One region of the Roseococcus sp. GW821-FHT12F05 genome, then DNA from elsewhere that is predicted to be linked to it. Evidence: predicted binding sites of a transcription regulator. Region 1 holds the regulator's gene; the other holds the start of a gene.

The links. The regulator HrcA, encoded in region 1, represses chaperone genes, less so after heat shock. The targets are predictions, from matches to a motif close to GTTNGCACTCNCNNNNNGNGAGTGCNAAC.
Positions count from the first base shown of each region.
Region 2: a site for HrcA is predicted at 2,502-2,530, ahead of groES (co-chaperone GroES). Genes of this name have one in related genera too.

Region 1 is NZ_JBXAQB010000017.1:91,635-99,342, reverse strand. Features, by position in the region: gene AC1ROY_RS28995 (xanthine dehydrogenase family protein molybdopterin-binding subunit) at 1-1,566, opposite strand, end outside; gene AC1ROY_RS28990 ((2Fe-2S)-binding protein) at 1,566-2,042, opposite strand; gene AC1ROY_RS28985 (FAD binding domain-containing protein) at 2,046-2,915, opposite strand; gene AC1ROY_RS28980 (non-canonical purine NTP pyrophosphatase) at 3,119-3,739, opposite strand; gene rph (ribonuclease PH) at 3,787-4,503, opposite strand; gene hrcA (heat-inducible transcriptional repressor HrcA) at 4,698-5,786, shown strand; gene AC1ROY_RS28965 (nucleotide exchange factor GrpE) at 5,819-6,382, shown strand; gene AC1ROY_RS28960 (NADP-dependent malic enzyme) at 6,507-7,708, opposite strand, start outside.
Region 2 is NZ_JBXAQB010000001.1:325,852-333,559, reverse strand. Features, by position in the region: gene AC1ROY_RS01715 (cold-shock protein) at 1-162, opposite strand, end outside; gene groL (chaperonin GroEL) at 436-2,082, opposite strand; gene groES (co-chaperone GroES) at 2,131-2,445, opposite strand; gene AC1ROY_RS01700 (usg protein) at 2,756-3,007, shown strand; gene AC1ROY_RS01695 (serine hydrolase domain-containing protein) at 3,017-4,036, opposite strand; gene AC1ROY_RS01690 (LLM class flavin-dependent oxidoreductase) at 4,056-5,234, opposite strand; gene AC1ROY_RS01685 (alpha/beta fold hydrolase) at 5,315-6,118, shown strand; gene AC1ROY_RS01680 (ABC transporter substrate-binding protein) at 6,141-7,697, shown strand; gene AC1ROY_RS01675 (alpha/beta fold hydrolase) at 7,708-7,708, shown strand, end outside.

The DNA of each region.
Region 1 (7,708 bases):
CATCGCCGAGGCGAAGAGCACACGGCTGCCGCCGGTCAGGTTGGAATAGCCGATCGTCGCCGTGTCGCCGATGAGGACGGAAACGCGGTTGTAGTCGATGCCCAGCAGCTCCGCCGTGATATTGGCGATCGAGGCGCGCGAGCCGCCGATATCCGGATGGCCCGTGGTCACCACGACATTGCCGTCCTCGGTGATGTTCACCTGCGCGCTGCTCTCACCGCCGGCGTTGAACCAGAAGCCGCTGGCCACGCCGCGGCCCTGCAGCTTGCCGAGCGGCGCCTTGTAGTGCGGGTGCGCCATCGCGGCCTCGATCGTGTCGATGAAGCCGATGACCGGGAAGACCGGCCCATGCGCCGCCTTGGTGCCCTGCTTCGCCGCGTTCTTCAGCCGCAGCTCGAGCGGGTCCATCTTCAGCGCCTCGGCCACCTCGTCGAGCACGCATTCGGCTGCATAGGCGCCGATCGGCGCGCCAGGCGCGCGATAGGCCGCGACCTTCGAGCGGTTGGATACCACGTCGAAGCCCGTGGAGAGCACGTTCGGGATGTCGTAGGGCGCGAAGGCGCAGCCGGCCGCGCCGCGGATCGGCGAGCCCGGCAGCGCGCCGGCCTGGAGATAGAAGGTCCCCTGCGCTGCGACGATCTTGCCGTCCTTCGTCGCGCCGATCTTGACGGTGCTCATCGAACCCGAGGTCGGGCCGGAGGCCCGAAAGACCTCCTCGCGCGTCATGACCATCTTCACCGGGCGGCCGGTCTTCTTCGCCAGGATCGTGGCGACCGGCTCCAGGTAGATGATGGTCTTGCCGCCGAAGCCGCCGCCGATCTCTGCGGGGATCGCGCGGATGTCGCTCTGCGGGATGCCCGTCAGCAGCGAGGTCATGGCGCGCACCATGAACTGGCCCTGGCTGGAGCTCCAGATCACCGCCTTGCCGTCGACAACGCTGACCAGGCAGGAATGCGGCTCGATATAGCCCTGGTGCACCGGGCGCGTGTTGAAGCTGCGCTCGACGATCACGTCGGCCTGGGCGAAGCCGGCATCGACGTCACCGAGCTTGTGCTCCAGCTTGCCGGCGATGTTGGAGGGCTTGCCCTCGAAGGAGAGGAAATCGTGCAGGATCGGCGCATCCGGCTTGATCGCGTCCTCGATCTCGATGACGTGCGGCAGCACCTCGTACTCGACCTCGATGAGCTTGCAGGCCTCGGCCGCAATGGCCTCGCTCATGGCGGCGACGGCCGCGATCGGATGGCCGTGGAACAGCGCCTTCTCGCGCGCCATGACGTTGCGGCACATCCAGCGCATGTCCTGGATGCCGAGCATCACGGACTTGTCGAGCGGGAACTCCACGATGTCCTTGTGGGTCACCACGCCCTTCACGCCCGGCAGCTTCTCCGCCTTCGAGGTGTCGATGGACTTGATGATGGCGTGCGCATGCGGGCTGCGGAGCACCTTGCCCCAGATCATCCCGGGCATGCTGGTGTCGCTGGAATAGGAGGCGCGGCCCGTGACCTTGTCGGCGCCATCCGGGCGGATGGTGCGCTGGCCGATCCACTTGTTGTTGATGACGTTCATCAGGCGGACTCCCTCATCTCAGCGGCGGTTTCCAGGACGGCGCGGACGATCTTGTCGTAGCCGGTGCAGCGGCAGAGGTTGCCGGCGAGCCAGAAGCGCACCTCCGTCTCGGTCGGATCGGGATTGCGCTCCAGCAGCGAGCGCGCGGCCATGAGCACGCCTGGCGTGCAGATGCCGCACTGGAGCGCCGCCATCTCGAGGAACTTTTGCTGCAGCGGGTGCAGCTCCTCGCCGGCCATGCCCTCGATCGTCGCGATCGACTTGCCCTCGGCCTCGGCGGCGAGCGTCAGGCAGGAGCAGACCAGCCGCCCGTCCAGCAGGATGGAGCAGGCGCCGCAATCGCCGGTGCCGCAGCCCTCCTTGGTGCCGGTCAGGCCCAAGGTGACGCGCAGCGCGTCCAGCAGGCTCTGGTGCGGGTCGCAGAGGAATTCCTCCGGCTCGCCGTTGATGGTGGTGGCGACATGCATCTTGGCCATGGCTCAGACCCTCCCGGCGCGTTCGGCGGCGATGGCGGTGGTGCGCTTCAGCAGCACCCCGGCCACCTTGGTGCGGTAGACGATGGTCCCGCGCTTGTCGTTGATGGGCTTGCAGGCGGCGCTGCAGGCGGCGGCCGCGGCGTCCAGCGCCGCATCCTCCAGCTTGGAGCCGATCAGCGCCTTGGCCGCATCGGCGACCAGCAGCACGGTCGGCGCCACGGCGCCGAGGCCCACGCGAGCCGCCTTCACCACGCCGTTCTCCAGCGTCAGGCTGACGCCGACGCCCACCACCGCGATGTCCATCTCGGTCCGCGGGATCATGCGCAGATAGGCGTCGCTGGAGCCCTTCGGCCGCGGCGGCAAGGTGAAGCTGACCAGGATCTCGCCCGGGGTGAGGTTGAGGCGCCCCGGCCCGGCCGGCACGGCCTCGACCGGCAGCGTGCGGCGGCCGTTCGGACCCTGGATGGTGACCACCGCCCCGGCCGCGACCATGGCCGGCACGCTGTCGCCGGCCGGCGAGCCGTTGCACAGATTGCCGCCCGGCGAGGCGCGGCCCTGCACCTGAGTGGAGCCGATGAGGTTGATGGCCTCCAGCACGCCGGGCCAGACCTTCCCGAAGCGCGGATGCTCCGCCAGCTCCGCGCCGGAGACCGCGGCGCCGATCACGAAGCCGCCATCGGCGGTCTCCTCGATGGCCATGGTCTCGGCAATCTTCTTGATGTCGATGATCGTGCCGGGGCGGACGACGCCGGAGCGCATCTGCACCAGAAGGTCGGTCCCGCCGGCCAGGATGCGCGCGGCGCCCGCGGCGGCGGCATAGGCCCCGACGGCCTCGTCGAGCGTCTGAGGGGCGATGTATCGGATCTCTGTCATTCTTGTTTCCGCAATCGTTTCCGGTCCCGGCGGATCCCGTTGGATCGGGATGCAGCCCGTCTTCGGAAACGCTACGCTCGCGAGGAGAGGCAGAACAGCCCCTAATTGTCGCGATCTACCGTTATAATCTATTGTGCATAACGAAAGTTAGGGAGGCTAAGAGCGATCGGGCGGCCAAGTCTTCAGGGCCGCGCAGAGCCCTCTCAACTCAGGCTGGCGGCCGCCAACGCCGCGAAGGCCCGGGCACGGTGGCTGTGCCGCGCCTTTTGCTCCGGCGTCATCTCGCCGAAGGTCAGCGACTTGCCTTCCGGGACGAACATCGGGTCGTAGCCGAAGCCGTTTTCCCCGCGCGGCGGGGCGACCCAACATCCCTCCACCCTACCCTCGAAGGATTCCGTGTGCCCGTCCGGCCAGGCCAGGACCAGCACGGCCACGAAGGCGCAGCGCCGGTCCGCGCTGCCGTCTTCGGCCGCGATCCGTGCCATCGCCGAGGGATAGTCGCGCGAGCCGTCCGGGCGCATGGCCCAGTCGGCGGTGCGCACACCGGGCCGGCCGCCCAGCGCCGTGACCTCGATGCCGCTGTCGTCGGCCAGCGCCGGCAGCCCCGTGGCCGCCGTCGCCGCCAGCGCCTTGATGGTGGCGTTGGCGATGAAGGTGTCGCCCGTCTCCTCCGGCTCCGGCAGGCCGAGCGCGCCGGCCGAGACCAGCTCCATCCCGTAGGGCGCCAGCAGCCCACCGAACTCGCGCAGCTTGCCGGCGTTGTGGCTGGCCAGGACGAGCTTGCCGGGCGCCAGCTTTCTCACATGTTCGGGCGGCCGATTCACGGCTCCGGTGCTCGTGGCCTGCGGCCCCTCCGCCCTCCGCCGATCGGTCACAGCCCGACAGCTTCCTTCTGCTTCGCCACCAGCGCCGCCACGCCGTCGCGCGCCAGGTCGAGCATCGCCAGGAACTGCGCCTCGCTGAAGGGCGCGCCCTCGGCCGTGGCCTGCACCTCGACGAGATGGCCCGCCCCGGTCAGCACGAAGTTGGCGTCTGCATCGGCCGCGCTGTCCTCGGCATAGTCGAGGTCCAGGATCGCCTCGCCGCCCGCGATGCCGCAGGAAACGGCCGCCACATGGTCCGTCAGCGGGATCGCCTTCATGATGTTGTTGCTCACGCAGTGCTGGAAGGCCAGCCGCAGCGCCACCCAGGCGCCGGTGATGGCGGCGCAGCGCGTGCCGGCATCGGCGTTGATCACGTCGCAATCCAGCGTGATCGTCATCTCGCCCATCGCCTTGCGGTCCACCACGGCGCGCAGGCTGCGGCCGATGAGGCGCTGGATCTCCTGCGTCCGGCCCGACTGCTTGCCGCGCGCCGCCTCGCGGTCGCCGCGGGTGTGGGTGGCACGGGGCAGCATGCCGTACTCGGCCGTCACCCAGCCCAGCCCCTGGTTGCGCATGAAGGGCGGCACCCGACCTTCCACGCTGGCGGCGCAGAGCACCTCGGTGTTGCCCATGCGGATCAGGCAGGAGCCTTCCGCATGCTTGGAGATGCCCGTCTCGATCGAGACGGAGCGCAGGGCGTCGGAAGCGCGGCCGGATGGGCGCATGTGCAGGATTCCTCGGGTTTTAGAGCCTGATCGCTTCAGATCGCTCGATCTGAAGCGTGAATCAGCCTCTCGGCAAATTGGCTAGACCCGGTTGGGTCCAGCCCGCGCAATAGCCGCAGGTGGCGGCCGCTGACCAGGGGTGCGCCAATCAATGGTTGACCCGGACCCCGGCGATACCCAAGCTGTCACGAGCGATGCACACCCCCTTGAAGTCACCCTTGTTCACGGTGCCCGGGATCGCCTCTAGCGCCCTCGATGCCCGATCCACCGCGGTCCTCCGCGAGCTGGTCGAGGTCTATGTCGCGACCGGCGAGCCCGTGGGGAGCCGTACGCTCTCGCGCCGCCTGCCCCTGAACCTCTCCCCCGCCTCCATCCGCAACGTCATGGCGGATCTGGAGGAGGCCGGCCTCCTCTACGCCCCCCACACCAGCGCCGGCCGCCTGCCGACGCAGCAGGGGCTGCGCCTCTTCGTCGACGGCCTGCTGGAATTCGGCGACCTCGGCGAGGAGGAGCGGGCGGAGATCACCGCCCGCTGCGCCGCCCATGGCCGTTCCCTGCAGGAGACATTGGCCGAGGCGGGACAGATGCTTTCGGGCCTCGCCGGCGCCGCCGGGCTGGTCATCGCCCCCAAGGGCGAGGCGCCGCTGCGCCATATCGAATTCGTGCCGCTGGGCCCTGGCCGGGCCCTCGTGGTCCTCGTCCAGGGCGACGGTCGCGTGGAGAACCGCGTCATCGAGGTGCCGGCCGAGCTGCCGCCCTCCGCGCTCGTCCAGGCCGGCAACTACCTCAACGCCCGCCTCGCCGGCCGCACGCTGGACGAGACCCGCGCCAACGTCACCGAGGAGATCGCGGCCAACCGCACCGCGCTCGATGCCCTGACGCAGCAGGTGATCGAGGCCGGGCTGGCCACCTGGGCGGGCGGGGGCAGCGGCTCGCTGATCCTGCGCGGCCAGGCGCGGCTGCTGCAGAACATGGAGAATCTCTCCGCCGTCTCCGAGATTCAGGCGCTGTTCGAGCGGCTGGAGGCCCAGGAGACCACCTTGAAGCTGCTGGAGCTCGCCCAGCGCGGCGAGGGCGTGCAGATCTTCATCGGCGCGGAAAGCGGGCTTTTTTCCTCCGCCGGCCTCTCCGTCGTGGTGGCGCCCTTCCGCAGCGGCCCCGCCGGCAGCAACCAGAGCATCGTGGGCGCGATCGGCGTGATCGGCCCCTCGCGGATCAACTATGGCCGGGTGATTCCCGTCGTGGACTACACGGCGCGCGTGATCGGCCGTTTGCTGGGTTGATCCGGCGTCATCGGACGATTACCTGACGAGCCATGAGCGATCCGCAGACCCCGAACCCGGCCGACCTCGCGCCGGACACCCCCGATGTGCCCCCGACGCCTGCATCCCCCCCTGGGCCCGAGGAGCGCATCGCCGCCCTCGAGGCCCAGCTCGCCGAGATGAAGGACCGCTGGCTCCGCGCCGAGGCGGAGATCCAGAACGTCCGCAACCGCGCCAAGGACGAGGTGGAGAAGGCCCGCAACTACGCCGTCCAGAAATTCGCGGGCGACGTGGTGGAGGCTTTCGAGAACCTGCACCGCGGCGTCACCATGCTGCCGCCGCCCGCCGAGGGCGAGCCCGAGATCATCGGCAAGATGCGCCAGGGCTTCGAGGGCGTGGAGCGCTTCCTGCTCCAGCGGATGGAGGTCAACGGCATCCACCGCAAGCCGGCGGAGGGACAGCCCTTCGACCCCGAGCTGCACCAAGCGATGAGCGAGGCCCCCGCGCCGGAAGGCGTGACGCCGGGCACGGTGCTGCAGGCCTGGTCGAGCGCCTGGACGCTGCATGGACGGTTGCTGAAGCCGGCCATGGTGGTCGTGGCGGGGAAGCCGGCCTGAGGGGCTCTACCCCTCAAACACCCCGGCGAATTCATTCAAGATCAAAGTCATAGGGTCCAGGGCCAAAGCCCTGGCGGGGCTTGGCCGCGAAGCGGAGACAACCGAGGGGCAGAGCCCCTCGCTTTTACTTCACGATCGCCTGGTACGCCGCCAGCGCCGCCATATCCAGCAGCTGGTTCACCCCTGCCCCCGTCGGCACGATCTGCGCCGGCTGGCGCAGCCCCATCAGGATCGGCCCGATCGTCGTCGCCGAGGTCAGGTGCGGCACGGCCTTGGTGAGGATATGCGCGGCGTGCAGCCCGGGCATCACCAGCACGTTGGCCGGCCCGGTGAGCCGGCAGAACGGATAGAGGTTCGCCCGCAGGTTCGCATCCAGCGCCACATCCGCGCCCATCTCGCCGTCATACTCGAAATCCACCCCCGCCGCGTCCAGCAGCTTCACCGCCTCGCGGAGGCTGCCGGGAATGCTGCCCTTCGGATCCCCGAAGGTGGAGAAGGAGAGGAAGGCCACGCGCGGCGTGAGCCCCATGCGCCGTGCCGTGGCCGCGCTGCGGATCGCGATCTCCGCCAGCGTCGCCGCGTCCGGCCGCTCATGGATCGCCGTATCGGCCACCAGCACCGTGCCGGAGCGCCGCGCGATCATCATGGTCAGGCCGAAGAGCACGCCGTCATGGTCCAGCGCCATGTTGAGGCCGTCGAGCGTCACCGAGTAGCTGCGCGTCTCGCCGGTGACGATCGCATCGGCGTCGCCCATCGCCAGCATGCAGGCGGCGAAGACGTTGCGGTCCAGGTTCACCAGCCGCTGGCAGTCGCGGAACAGGAAGCCGTCGCGCTGCTTGCGGGCGTAGAGCCACTCGGCATAGCGCCGGTTCTGCGAGGAAAGCCGGGCATTGTGGATCTCGATCCCGTCCGGCAGCCGCACGCCGAGTGCCGCGACCGTCCCGCTGATGCGCTCCTCCCGGCCGACCAGGATCGGATAGCCGTAGCCCGCATTGCGGAAGTTGATCGCAGCGCGGATGACGGTCTCGTCCTCGCCCTCGGCGAAGACCACGCGCTGCGGGTTCTCCCGCACGCGCTCGTGGATCGCCTCCAGCGCGTTCACCGCGACGTCGAGCCGGCTCGCCAGCTCGCGCCCATAGCGCTGGGTGTCGATCATCGGCTTGCGCGCGACGCCCGAGCGCACCGCGGCCTCCGCGACGGCGACCGGCACGCGGCTGATCAGCCGCGGGTCGAAGGCGTTGGGGATGATGTATTCCGGCCCGAAGACGAGCTGCTTGCCGGCGCCCGAGCGCGCCACCTCCTCCGGCACCTCCTCACGCGCCAGCC
Region 2 (7,708 bases), on a different contig from region 1:
CTCGGTGAGGTCGAAGCTCACCGTCTGCCCGTCCTTGAGGCCTTGAAGCCCCGCGGCCTGCACGGCGGTGATGTGGACGAACACGTCCTTGCCGCCGCCGGCCGGCGTGATGAAGCCGTAACCCTTGGTGGCGTTGAACCATTTCACGGTGCCAGTGGCCATCCGCTGTCTCCTGATCGATGCGTGCGGAGAGTTCCGACGCGAAACGCCTCCTCCGGCCGGACAAACAGGTGGCGTCCAGCGGGTCTTAGGAGAGCGTCTGGGGTCGGCACGGCAAGGAAGGCGGGAGCTAAAAGCGCAGAACGTCGCCGCGGAGTCAAACACCTATGTTAATCGGCAATCCGGATCGCGCGCGACGCACGGATTTCCGCGCAAAAAGAAAGGCGGCCCGCGAGGGCCGCCTTCCGATCTGGTACAGGCTTTGGAGACTTGGACTTAGAAGTCCATGTCGCCCATGCCGCCCATGCCGCCGCCGCCCGGGCCACCGGCCGGAGCAGCCTTGGCCGGACGCTCGGCGACCATCGCCTCGGTGGTGATCAGCAGCGCCGCGACCGAGGCCGCGTCCTGCAGCGCCGTGCGCACGACCTTGGTCGGGTCGATGATGCCGGCGGCCACCAGGTCCTTGTACTCGTCGAGCTGCGCATCGTAGCCGAACACCCAGTCGCTGCTGCGGAGCACTTCGCCCGCGATCACGGCGCCGTCCTTGCCGGCGTTCTGGGCGATCTGCTTCAGCGGGGCCTGGATCGCCTTGCGGACGATCTCGACGCCGACCTGCTCGTCGCTGTTCAGGCCCTTGAGGGTCGCCAGGTTGACCGAGGCGCGCAGCAGCGCCGTGCCACCACCGGGAACGATGCCTTCCTGAACGGCGGCGCGCGTCGCGTGCAGCGCGTCGTCCACGCGGTCCTTGCGCTCCTTCACCTCGACCTCGGTGCTGCCACCGACGCGGATGACGGCCACGCCACCGGCGAGCTTCGCCAGGCGCTCCTGCAGCTTCTCACGGTCGTAGTCCGAGGTGGTCTCCTCGATCTGCGCCTTGATCTGCTCGCAGCGGCCCTGGATCTCTTCCTTCTCGCCGGCGCCGTCGACGATCGTGGTGTTCTCCTTCTCGATGCGGATGGTCTTGGCCTTGCCAAGCATCTGCAGCGTGACGGTCTCGAGCTTGATGCCGAGGTCCTCGGAGATCAGCTGACCGCCGGTCAGGATCGCGATGTCCTCGAGCATCGCCTTGCGGCGATCGCCGAAGCCCGGAGCCTTCACGGCCGCGATCTTCAGGCCGCCGCGCAGCTTGTTGACCACGAGCGTCGCCAGGGCCTCGCCCTCCACGTCCTCGGCGATGATGACGAGCGGACGGCCGCTCTGCACCACGGCCTCGAGCAGCGGCAGCATCGGCTGGAGCTGGGAGAGCTTCTTCTCGAAGATCAGGATGTAGGGCTGATCCATCTCCGCGACCATCTTCTCCGCATTCGTGATGAAGTACGGGGAGACGTAGCCACGGTCGAACTGCATGCCCTCGACGACGTCGAGCTCGGTCTGGATGGACTTGGCTTCCTCGACGGTGATGACACCCTCGTTGCCGACCTTCTCCATGGCGCGCGCGATCATCTCGCCGATCTCGGTCTCGCCGTTGGCCGACAGCGTGCCGACCTGGGCGACCTCGGCGGAGGTCGTGATCTTCTTGGTCTTCGCCTCGAGCTCGGTGACGACCACGGCCACGGCCTTGTCGATGCCGCGCTTGAGGTCCATCGGGTTCATGCCGGCGGCCACGGCCTTGGCGCCCTCGCGGATGATGGCCTGGGCCAGCACGGTCGCGGTGGTGGTGCCGTCACCGGCGGTGTCGTTGGTCTTCGAGGCCACTTCGCGCACCATCTGGGCGCCCATGTTCTCGAACTTGTCGGCCAGCTCGATTTCCTTGGCGACCGTCACGCCGTCCTTCGTGATGCGCGGGGCACCGAAGGACTTGTCGAGCACCACGTTGCGGCCCTTGGGGCCCAGCGTCACCTTCACGGCGTCGGCCAGGATGTCCACGCCGCGAATCATACGCTCGCGCGCCGAAGCGCCGAACTTCACGTCCTTAGCAGCCATTTGTCACCTCAATATGTTTGTGGGAGCGAGTACCTGGAAGGGCCTGGATCAGGCCGCCTTCTTGGCCTCGGCCGTCGTCTCGATGATGCCCATGACATCGGATTCCTTCATGATCAGCAGCTCTTCGCCGTCGATCTTGACCTCCGTGCCGGACCACTTGCCGAACAGGATGCGGTCGCCGGCCTTCACGTCGAGCGGGCGGACGGTGCCCTCCTCGCTGACGTTGCCGCTGCCGACGGCGAGCACTTCGCCTTCCTGCGGCTTCTCCTTGGCGGTGTCGGGGATGATGATGCCGCCCGCGGTCTTCTCTTCGGCCGTGATGCGGCGGACGAGGACGCGGTCGTGCAAGGGACGGAACTTCATGGGGCTCTTTCCTCCTGAAATGGATCAGGCGATGGGAAGCTCCCCGGGCGGCGCCGACTGGCACTCACCGGCAGGGAGTGCCAGCGATCTAGGCCGCACTCCCGCGTGAGTCAAGACGAATGGCAGCACTCTCTGGGGTAGAGTGCCAATCGGCTGGAATAAAACGAAATTTCTGGCGACGCGCAACGAAGCCGTGTCACGCTGCCTTCACAGACAGGCCCGTCCAGGGCCGGCAGTGGAGGTAGAGCCGGCCCCGCGGGGAGATCATCTTCCGAGGAGACCAGCGCGTATGCTCGACGTTTTGGTACCCATGGTCCGTCAACCCGACTGGCGGCTGATGACCGCCGAGATTCTCTACCACATGCCCGACCATCCGGCCGTGCTGCAGACCTTCATCTGGCAGAAGCACGACCTCGCCCCGGAATTTCCGGAGCTGACCCGCTTCCTCGACTTCTGGCGCCGCGAGATCGACGGTCCGCTGCACTCCGTCCGCGTCGCCAGCGAGGCGCTGATCAAGCCGGCCGAGCTGCGCTACTCGAACGGGGTCTTCCGGCTGCACTGACGGCCCGGCTCAGGCGGCCGAGAAGGCGGGCAAGATCCCCTCCCGCAGCAGGGCGTGCCGCGTCAGAACCTGGCCCGGCACGCGCGGCACGTCGGCGTCGGAGGTCATCACCACGGTGAGGCCGAGCCTTGGCAGCAGGTAGACCATCTGGCCCCCATAGCCCCAGGCGAAGGTCACCGGCTCGTCTTCCGGCTCGCCGATCCACCAGCCGAGGCCGTAGAGCTGGCCGCTGAAGGCCGAGCGCACCGCAGGGCGCCAGGCTTCGGCCAGGAAGGCCCCGGGGATGACCTGCCGGCCCATGTGCCGGCCGCCGTTCCGGCAGCATTCGCCGAAAGCCAGGAGCGCCTCGGGCGTCAGCGCCATGTCGTTGCCGCCGAAATGGAAGCCCTGCGGGTCACGCCGCCAGTCGGGCACGGCGAAGCCGAGGGGCGTCCCCAGCCAGGCCTGCGCCAGCTCGCGCAGCGAGCGGCCCGTGGCCCGCGCGAGCACGGCGCCGAGGAGGTGGCTGGAGCCGGTCGAATAGACCATCCGGCCGCCGGGCTCGTCGACGAAGGGACGCGTGAGGACGAAGCTCAGCCAGTTCGCGCTGGAGACCCAGCGGCCGTAGAGGGCGCCGGAGGTGCTCTCCAGCCCCGCGCGCATGCCGGCCAGATGCCGGATGGTGATGTGGCCGACGCGCGGATCAGCCTCCGGCGGCACCAGCCGGCCGAGGATCGGGGCGATCGGATCGTCGAGCGCGAAGACGCCCCGCGCCACGGCGATGCCCGCCAGGGTGGCGACGATCGTCTTGGCCGCCGACTTGATGTTCGTGGGCCGCGCCACGCTCGCGCCGTGCCAGGCGCGCTCGAGCACGGGCACGCCCTGCCGGGCGACGATCAGCGTGCGCAGATGCGGCGTGGCCTCGGCCATGGCGAGGCCGCGGGCGAGCAGCGCCGGGTCGGGCTCGGCCGCCCGGGCGGGCGCCGCGGCGGGCAGGAGCAGGGAGGCGAGGGCGGCGCGGCGGCTGGGCATGGGCGACGAGATGGTCACGCCCGCCCTCGGCGCCAGGCTACTCCGCCGCCATCTTCGCCGGGGCCGCGTCGCGCCGGCGCTTCAGCTCCGGAATCACCTGCTCGGCCAGCGCCGTGATGGTCTTCACGACCTTCCAGTGCGGCATGTCGGCCCGGTGGACCTGGAAGATGATGCGGCTGGTGCCGGCCTCCTCCGCCCAGGCCTCGACCTTGTCGGCGACCGTCTTCGCGCTGCCGGCGACGACGCGGAACTGCGTCAGGATCTGGTCCCAGTCGAACTTGCCGTGGGTGTCGGGCAGCATCTTGCCGTTGCGCGCGACGAACTGCTCCTCCGAGAGATAGCCCGGCGCGTCGATGAAGCGGCCGGCGCGGGTCAGCGTGTTGAAGAAGAACTTCACGTGCGGAAGCATCTCCTCCATCGCCTGCTCGTCGGTCTCGGCGACATAGGCCATGCAGACCATCGGCACCTGGTCGGGCCGGATGGTGTGGCCGTATTCCTTGGCCCGCTCGCGCAGCCGCGCCTGGGCGGCGAGCTGGCTCTTGATCGGGCTGAAGGTCGAGGAATAGCCGAAGCCCCGCTGGGCCGCGAGCTCGATGGTCTCCGGGCTGCCGGACCCCACCAGGTAGACCGGCGGATGCGGCTGCTGGAACGGCCGCGGCCAGACGTTCAGGAAGCGGTAGGTGTAGAACTGCCCCTCGTGCCGCAGCGGGCCGGGCTCGGTCCAGGCGCGGATGATGAGGTCGAGCGCCTCCTGCTGGCGCTCGCGCGCCGTCACGGGACTTACCGCGCCGGCCCAGTATTCCATGGGCGTGCCGAGCGGGAAGGCGACCTCCAGCCGCCCGCCCGACATCACGTCGAGCATGGCGTAGGAGGCGGCGAGCCGGTGCGGGTAGTCGAGGCCGGGCGGCGTGCCCATCACGCAGATCTTGGCGCGCGTCGTCTGCGGGATCAGCGCGGCGGCGATCACCGAGGGCACGGGCATCAGGCTGTAGGGGGTGGCGTGGTGTTCGTTCACGCAAAGCCCGTCGAAGCCCAGCTTCTCCGCCAGCACCAGCTCGGAGATGTAGCGCTGGTAGAGCCGGTGGCCTTCCTCCGGATCGAAATGGGAGTTCGAAAAGTCCACCCAGAGCGAGCCGTGCTGGTCGATGTCCTCGGGCAGCTTCGTGTAGGGCATGAAGTGCCAGGCGAAGAATTCGGTGTTCGGCAGGATGGGCATGGATCTGCTCCTCTCGCGCTGGCGCGCCGGACGTCTTAGCCTCGAAGCTATCGGTAAACGCCACTTGTGGGGAGATCGGCGTGCAGACAGCGCTCGAACGCGGCAGGGCGACGCTCGAAGGCTTCGAGCGGATCGAGCTCGAGCTCAACGGCATCCGCACCGTGGTGCATGCGCGCGGCACCGGCGAGCCGGTCATCTTCCTGCACGGCAGCGGCACCTTCACGGGCTTCGACTACCTGCGGGACTGGACGCGGACGCACCGCGTGATCGTTCCCTACCATCCCGGCTTCGGCGAATCCGCGGACGATCCGCGCATCGATTCCATGCAGGACTACGTGCTGCACTATCTCGACCTCTTCGATGCGCTGAACCTCGGGCGGATCTCGCTCGTCGGCTATTCCTTCGGCGGCTGGATGGCGGCGGAGATCGCGCTGGTCCAGCAGGAGCGGCTGCGGAAGCTGGCCCTGGTGGCGCCCTCCGGCCTCGTGGTGCGCGACCCGCCCTCCACCGACCTGCTCGCGCTGCACCCATCGCAGGTGATGGCCCACCTCACCGCGCGCCCCGAGCGGCTGAAGCCCTACCTGCCCGAGGGGCATGACCTGCCCTTCCTCACGCTGCGCTACCGCGAGACCAAGGCCACCGCCCGCATCACCTGGGACCGCCCCTCCGGCAATCCCAAGCTGGAGCGCTGGCTGCACCGCATCCGCACGCCGACGCTGCTCGTCTGGGGTAGCTCGGACCGCGTCCGGCCGCTGGCGCATGGCGAGGCCTGGGCGCGGCTGCTGCCGGATGCGCGGCTTTCCGCCTACGAGGGCGCCGGCCATCTCGTGCTGGAGGAGGAGCCGGCCGCCTCCGCCGAGATCGGCGCCTTTCTTGCCGCCTGAAGCCTCCGACAGGACAGGACCGATGCAGCGACGCCACCTCCTCACCGCCACCGCCGCCGCGATCGCGGCGCCCCGGCTCGGCCACGCGCAGCGCGCCCGGCCGCTGCGCTTCGTGCCCTTCGCGGACCTCGCGGTGCTCGATCCTTTCGCCACGACGTCGCTGGTCACGCGCGGCCATGCCTACATGGCCTACGACACGCTCTACGGCCTGGACGCGCAGCTCCGCCCGCAGCCGCAGATGGTGGAGGGGGCGGTCACGGAAGACGACGGCAAGCTCTGGCGCCTGACGCTGCGCGAGGGGCTGCGCTTCCACGACGGCGAGCCCGTGCGCGCGCGGGATTGCGTCGCCTCGCTGGCCCGATGGGGCCGCATCGACGCCTATGGCCAGGCCCTCTACGCCGCGGTGGACGAGGTGTCGGCGCCGGACGACCGGACCATCCAGTTCCGCCTGAAGCGCCCCTTTCCGCGCCTGCCCGACGCGCTGGCCAAGGTGGTCGGCTTCGTGCCCGTCATCATGCCCGAGCGGCTGCTCCAGGGCGCGCCGGGCCAGCCGATCCGCGAGGTCGTGGGCTCCGGCCCGCTCCGCTACCTGCCCGCCGAAAGCCTCTCCGGATCGCACTACGCCTACGAGAAATTCGCCGGATATGCGCCGCGTCCCTCTGGCGCGCCGAGCTTCACCGCGGGGCCGAAGCGCGTCTCGCTGGAGCGCGTGGAGATCCGCATCATCCCGGACGCCAGCACCGCGGCCAATGCGCTCGCGACCGGCGAGGTCGACTGGTACGACCAGATCCAGCCCGACCTGATCGCGCCGCTCCGCCGCAACCGGAACCTGGTGGTCGAGCCCTGCGAGAGCACGGGCTATGTCGGCTTCCTGCAGTTCAACCATCGCCTGCCGCCCTTCGACAATCCGGCCGTCCGCCGCGCCGTGCTCGGCGCCGTGGACCAGACGGATTTCTGCATCGCCGTGATGGGGCAGGACCCGTCGCTCTGGCGCACGGGCCTCGGATTCTTCTGCCCCGGCACGCCGCTCGCCAGCGACGCGGGCCTTGCCGCGCTCGTCGGCCCTGCTGACCTGGAGAAGGCGAAGCGCGACCTCCAGGCCGCCGGCTATGCCGGCGAGAAGGTCACGCTGATCAACGCCAGTGACATCGGCTTCGTCTCGGCCATGAACTCCGTCGCGGCGGACCTGCTGCGCCGCCTCGGCATGAACGTGGACGCGCTCGACAGCGACGCCGCCACCATGTTCCAGCGCCGCATGCGGCAGGACGGCTGGAACGTCTACGCCGTCGGCGCCGTCGGGCTGCAGACGCTGGACCCCGCGGTGAACGGCTACCTCCGCGGCCATCGCGGCCCCTTCGGCTGGGCGGACCTGCCGCAGGTCGAGGCGCTGCGGAGCGCCTGGCTCGACGCGCCGGACCTCCCGGCACAGCAGGAGCAGGCGCGGCGGCTGCAGCTCCAGGCCCTGCAGGACGTGCCCTATGCGCCGATCGGCCAGTATCTCGTGCAGACGGCCTACCGGAACGACATCCGCCGCGGCGTGAAGGAGATGTCGGTCTTCTGGGACCTGGAGCGCCGATAGGGACACGCCGG